Regions from separate parts of the Streptomyces sp. NPDC042336 genome, predicted to be linked through region 2. Evidence: riboswitches for the same ligand, from Rfam matches in the RefSeq annotation. Region 2 holds a riboswitch; the other holds the start of a gene.
The links. Region 2 has a riboswitch for cobalamin ahead of ACZ6IM_RS16245 (ABC transporter substrate-binding protein). Riboswitches for the same ligand answer to the same signal wherever they lie in the genome.
Positions count from the first base shown of each region.

Region 1: it holds a riboswitch for cobalamin, as region 2 does, so the genes downstream of both, ACZ6IM_RS30390 (cobalamin biosynthesis protein) here and ACZ6IM_RS16245 (ABC transporter substrate-binding protein) in region 2, are expected to answer to the same signal.

Region 1 is NZ_JBVJEA010000018.1:51,965-55,151, reverse strand. Features, by position in the region: gene ACZ6IM_RS30395 (cobyric acid synthase) at 1-438, opposite strand, end outside; gene ACZ6IM_RS30390 (cobalamin biosynthesis protein) at 435-1,400, opposite strand; cobalamin riboswitch at 1,505-1,650, opposite strand; gene ACZ6IM_RS30385 (hypothetical protein) at 1,799-2,020, opposite strand; gene pitH (low-affinity phosphate transporter PitH) at 2,055-3,187, opposite strand, start outside.
Region 2 is NZ_JBVJEA010000006.1:313,945-317,131, forward strand. Features, by position in the region: gene ACZ6IM_RS16240 (FecCD family ABC transporter permease) at 1-302, opposite strand, end outside; gene ACZ6IM_RS16245 (ABC transporter substrate-binding protein) at 299-1,366, opposite strand; cobalamin riboswitch at 1,431-1,616, opposite strand; gene ACZ6IM_RS16250 (fasciclin domain-containing protein) at 1,704-2,363, opposite strand; gene ACZ6IM_RS16255 (M56 family metallopeptidase) at 2,707-3,187, opposite strand, start outside.

The DNA.
Region 1 (3,187 bases), on a different contig from region 2:
GGTGCGGCGCAGGTTGATCTCGGCCGGGCTGCCCGCCCCCTCGCAGATCACCGCGTCGTACGTGCCGCGCAGTTCGGCCAGCGAGTCGAGCACCGTGCCGAGCAGCCGCTCCTGGCGCCCGCCGTGATAGCCGCGGGCGCTCATCTCGCCGACGGGCCTGCCGAGCAGCACGACCTGGCTGCTGCGCTCCCCGCCGGGCTTGAGGAGCACGGGGTTCATGTGCGCGGTCGGCTCCACCCGGCAGGCCTGGGCCTGCATGGCCTGCGCCCGCCCGATCTCCGCGCCCTCGCGGGTCACGAAGGAGTTCAGCGACATGTTCTGCGCCTTGAAGGGCGCCACCTTGACGCCCTGGCGCACCAGCCAGCGGCAGATCCCGGCGGTGACGACGCTCTTGCCGGCGTCGGAGGTGGTGCCGGCGACGAGCAGGCCACCGTTCATGACGTACGTCCCTTCCTGACGATGCCGCGCGCGAGCAGCCGCGCGCCCGCGCACACGCCCAGCGCCAGCCAGCCCACGCGCCGGGACAGCCGTACCGCCCGGTCGATGTCGCCGGAACCGGCCCGTACGGGGCGGCCGGCGGCGCCGTTGAGGACGGGCCGGTGCTCGACCCGTCCGCCGTAGGAGAGCGTCCCGCCGAGCCGCACGCCCAGGGCGCCCGCGAAGGAGGCCTCCACGGGCCCGGCGTTGGGGCTCGGGTGCCGGTCGGCGTCCGCGCGCCAGGCCCGTACGGCGCCCCGCGGATCGCCCCCGGCCACGGTGGCCAGGACGGCGGTGAGGCGGGCGCCCGGCCAGCCCGCGAGGTCGTCCAGGCGGGCCGAGGCCCAGCCGTAGCGGCGGTACCTGGGCGACCTGTGGCCGACCATGGCGTCCAGCGTGTTGACGGCCCGGAAGCCGAGCAGCCCGGGCACACCCGCCACGGCGCCCCACACCAGGGCGCCCACCACCGCGTCCGAGGTGTTCTCCGCGACGGACTCCACGACGGCCCTGGCGATGCCGTCGGCGTCCAGCGCCTGCGGGTCCCGCCCGCACAGGTGCGGCAGCCGCGTCCGCGCCGCCTCGACGTCCCCCGCCTCCAGGGCCCGGCCGATCGCGGCGGCCTCACGGGCGAGCGAGGTGCCGCCGACCACGGCCCAGGTGGCCGCGCCGGTCAGCGCGACGCGGGCGGCGGGGGAGCGGCGTACGGCGTGCGCGGCGGCCGCACCGAGGGCGACGGCGCCACCGGCGCACACGGCGGTGTGCAGGGCGCCCCAGCCCCGGTGGTCGCGCCACAGCACCTGTTCCACGGCGCCCGCGGCACGGCCGAACACGGCGACCGGGTGTCCGCGGCGCGGGTCGCCGAGGAGGAGGTCACCGAGGAGGCCGGCGGCGGCGCCGTACGCGAAGACGCGTCCGGCACGCATGGGCTCAGCCGGTCACAGGGTCGGGGAGGCACCTGGTACGGGGTGTCGAGCGGTGGCGGCAGCCGGGCATCGCGTCGTGTCCTCACTCAGGGTGTCCACGCCCTGGTTCGAAGAGTCCGGCGGTGAGAGTTCCTGGCTCCCGGGGTTTCCTGTTCCCCGGTCACAGTGGCGGGACCGCGCCGGATTCGCACCGGGCTTCCTCTCCTGCCGCCGTAGATGGCCCCGGAAGTCCACCACGCCCCGCGAACACCCGTCAACCTGGCGTTGACCTGCGGCGGGGGAGTGTGCGAAGGCCCACACGCGAGTGGTGTGCGCCGGAACGCGAAAGGGCGGGGCGCGGAACGGTTCGAGTCCGTCCCGCGCCCCGCCCCGGCGCGCGCCCGCGGAGCGCGCGACGCTCAGGCGACGATCAGATAGATCCCGTACGCCACCGCCGCCGTGCAGGCCGCGAAGCACGCGTACGCGCCGGTGACCGCGAGGGTCGCGGAGCCGCCCTCGGCGGTGGCCCGCTCCTGGCGGGAGAGGCCGACGATGCCGAGGGTGAACAGGCCCACCAGGGCCACCGTGACCACGAGGCTGACGCCGAAGACGGAGCCGAGGGCTGCCCAGTCGATGCTCATGGAGGTTCGCTTCCTTCGTACCCGGGACGCGGGCTCAGACGGTGGTGGCGGCCGACGGGGCCTTGGGGGCGGGAGTGGTGGCGGGGGCCGGGACGGTGGCCGACAGGTCCTCGGTCACGCCCGCAGGGGGCGGCGACACGGCGGCCATCGCCGTGGTGACCACACCGGCCGGCTCGGGCTCCCCCGCGCCCACCGTGTCGCCGTCGACGACGTTGGTGTGGTCGACGACCTCGCGGCGGGAGATCCGCCAGATCGCATAGCTGGAGGCGACCAGGAACACCGCGACGAGGGCCGTGCCCCAGTCGCCGGCGCGGCAGACCCACTCGGCGAGCGCGGCGACCAGGGCCGCGGCCGGCAGCGTCAGGCCCCAGGCGACGAACATCCGGGTGGCCGTGGACCAGCGGACCACGCCGCCCTTGCGGCCGAGGCCCGCGCCCATCACCGCGCCGGAGACCGAGTGCGTGGTGGACAGGGAGAAACCGAGGTGGGAGGAGGCCAGGATGACCGTGGCGGCACTGGTCTGGGCGGCGAAGCCCTGCTGCGGCTGGAGGTCGGTCAGGCCCTTGCCCATGGTGCGGATGATGCGCCAGCCGCCCAGGTAGGTGCCGAGCGCGATGGCCAGGCCCGCGCTGAGGATGACCCACACGGGCGGGTCGGAGTCCGGGGCGAGCGAGCCGCCGGCGATCAGGGCGAGGGTGATGATGCCCATGGTCTTCTGGGCGTCGTTGGTGCCGTGGGCCAGCGAGACCAGACCGGCGGAGGCGATCTGACCGGCCCGGTAGCCCTTCGCGGCGGCCTTGCCGTCGGCCTTGCGGCCCAGTGAGTACGTCATCCGGGACGCGAGCAACGCCGCGAGTCCGGCCACGATCGGGGCGGCGATCGCGGGGAGCAGCACCTTGGTGACGAGCACGTCGCCGTTGACCGCGCCGATGCCGGCCGAGGCGACGGCGGCGCCGATCAGACCGCCCATCAGGGCGTGCGAGGAACTGGACGGGAGTCCGACCAGCCAGGTCAGGAGGTTCCAGAGGATCGCGCCGACCAGTGCGGCGAAGATGACCTCGGGACGGATGCCGGTCTCGTCGACGAGACCCTTGGAGATCGTGTTGGCGACCTCCACGGAGAGGAAGGCGCCTACAAGGTTGAGGACGGCGGACATCGCCACCGCCA
Region 2 (3,187 bases):
CACACGGCGAGTCCCGCACCGCACACCGCCGCGAGGAGGGTGCGGGGCAGCCGCAGGTCCCAGACGATGCCGTCGCGGATCGGCGTCACGTCCCCGGCGCCGGTGCCGGCACCGAGGTGGGCGGCGATCACGGACCACACGTCGGCGACGCCGATGTCCGCCGGGCCGATGGTGACGGCTACGGCCACGGAGGCGCACAGGGCGACGGTCCCGGCCGCCGTCCACACCAGGGGCGCGCGGCGGGGCGCGCGTATGCCGGGGACGGACGCCGAGCCCGAGGCGGCCCGGCTCGCGGACGTCACTTGGCGAGCCCGAACTCGCGCAGGGCCGCCGCCACCTGTTCCACGCCCTCGACGGTTCGGATGGTGGGGTTCATGGCCTGCCCGCTGAGCAGTACGTAGCGCTTCTCTCGGACGGCGGTCATGTTCCTGGTCACGGGGTTGGACTCCAGGAACTCGATCTTCTTCGCGGCCGTCTCGGCCGTCTGGGACTTGCGCGTGAGGTCGCCGAGGACCAGGACGTCGGGGTCCCGGTCGGCGACGGTCTCCCAGCCCGCCTGGGGCCACTCCTCGTGGGTGTCGTCCATGGCGTTCCGGGCGCCGACCGCGCGGGTGATGACGCCGGGGGCGCCGCAGCAGCCCGCCAGGTACGGGGAGGTGGAGTTGGCGAACCAGTACATGAGGGTGACACCGGAGGCGTCGATGCCGGACGTCGCCGTGCCAACCCGGGACCTGAGGTCGGCGACGAGCTTCTCGCCGCGCTGTTCGACACCGAAGAGGCTGGCGAGGTCGCGGACTTCGCCGTAGACCGTGTCCAGGGTGAGGGGCTGGTCCCGGACACCGTCGCCGTCGCCGCCGTTGTCCTTGCCGACGCAGTCGGACGGGGACAGGTAGGCCGGCACCCCGAGTTGGGTGAACCGCTCGCGGGTGGCCACGCCGCCGGTGCCGAGCGTGGAGGCGAAGGAGGCGGCGACGAAGTCGGGTTCGGCGTCCAGGACCGTCTCGAAGGACGGCATGTCGTCGGCGAGCCGGGGGACGCCGGCGTTCGCCTTCTCCAGTCCCTTCATGACCGGATCGGTCCAGGTGGCGGTGCCCGCCATGCGGTCGGCGAGGCCGAGCGCGAGCAGGATCTCCGTGGTGCCCTGGTTGAGGGAGACCGCCCGGCGCGGCGGCGCGTCGACCCGGACGTCGCGCCCGCAGTCACGGACGGTGCGCGGGTAACCGGCCGGGGCGGCCGCGTCGTCGGTGGCCGCGCCGGACCCGCAGCCGGAGACCAGCAGGGCACCGGACAGGAGCAGGGCGGGACCGCGCAGGGCGCGGTGGGAAGGGAGGAGTCGTCGGGAGCCGACGGGGCGTGCTGCGGGCAAGGGAGGATCCTCTGGCGTCGAGGGCTCATGCGCGAAGCCCGTCCGTACGATGCGGCCCGCGCCGCACGCGGCACGGGTGCCAGCAGGTCTTCGGACTCGGGATCGACCGGACGGGACGCCTTCCCGGACGGCGTACGCCGCCCAGTGGCCCGTGTCCCGCCCGTCCCCCTCACCGCTGCGCGTCAGCTCCGGATTCGCACCGGATTCCCTGACCCACCAGGTGGGTTCGACTGGCTTGCGCAAGCTACCACAGGGTCACCGCCCCGCCGGGGGGGGGCGGGCCGCTGCCCGGCCCGCTCCCCCGGCCTTCTTGGGCCGCCACACCCGTTCGCGCGCCTCAGCTCTTCGGCATGAGGACAGTGTCGATGATGTGGACGTCGGCGTTCGCGGTCTTCACGTTGCCGCAGACGACCTTGGCGGAGTGGTTGACCTTGTACGACTCGTCCGAGCCCGAGGTGGTCAGCCGGGACTTCCGCAGCGTGTCGAAGGTGCCGTTCTCCAGGTCCGCGGGCGCGAGCTTCTGGCCCACGACGTGGTAGGTCAGGATGCCGGTGAGCATCGCCTTGTCGTTCAGGACCTTGTCCAGGTCGGCCTTCGGGATCTTGGCGAAGGCGTCGTTGGTCGGCGCGAACACGGTGATGTTCTCGGCGTTGTTGAGCGTGTCGACCAGACCGGCCTTCTTCACCGCCGACACCGGCGTGGACAGGGCCGGGTTGTTCGAGGCGGCCGTGGCGACCGGGTCCTTGGCCATGCCGCCGAACGAACCGGCGCCCTCCTTCGGCACCGTGGAGCAGGCCGGGCCGAACGGCTCGTCGGTGTCCGCCGCGCCGCCGGAGCTGTCGGCCGACTGGTCGTCGCCCGTCGCCGGGGCCGAGGAGGCGGCCTGGGCGGAGTCCGAGGAGCCGCTGTCGCCGTCGTCGGAACAGGCGGCCAGGGACAGGGGCAGGACGGCGGCCGCGACGACGGCGACAGCGGAGTGGCGGATACGGGCGTTCATGGAGGATCTCCCTGAAAACGGGCAGCACGAGGCTGCGTCGGTACGGAGCAGTGGTCGCGGCAGTGGTGCTGAGTGGTAGTGGTGCTGAGCAGTGGTGCGGAGTCGAAGTGGTGTGCGGCGGGTCGCCGAGTGCGCGATGCCGTTACGCGGCGACCGGCCGACCCGGATCCGGGGTCAGCCGCCGGTTCGCTGTCTGCGTGGTCTCGGTTCTTCCCTCACACGGGGAATCCGGAGCGGGCCCCGTTCCGGATGGGTCACTCACCCGATCGAGTGAGGAAGTTCCGGCGGCACTTCTGTGACCTGCGCGTTTCCCCGCCGGCTCGCGTCAGGGAGTGAAGGGCGCTCAGAACGGCGTCGCGGCCCGCAGGATGAGGAACATCGTGACGGCGGCGTTCGCGGAGGACATCGCCGAGACTGCGGTTCCGGCGGCCGCCGCCCACGCGGCCAGACCCACCGAGGTGAACACCGGGGGCCAGGTGCGGACGGTGGGAGCGGGCCCCAGCAGGGCAGCCACCCGGCGCGGCACCGGGCCGGGCGCCGCGAGGCCGGCGAGGGTGGCGACGGGGGTGCCGCGGGAGACGAGGGCCGCCTTGCCGATCGCGGTCGCCACCGCGCGACGGTCACCGACCGCCCGTGCGGCCGCCTCGTCCGCCCACCGCTCCGCCGTGTAGGACACGGCCGTCCGCAGGGGGCGCAGGAACGGGTTGGCCAGCGCGGCGAGCCGGACGGCGAGGAGGAAGCGGTGGTGACCGGCGGCGAGGTGGGCGCGCTCATGGGCGAACAGGGCGCGCCGCTCGCCCGGTTCGAGGCAGTCGAGCAGGGCC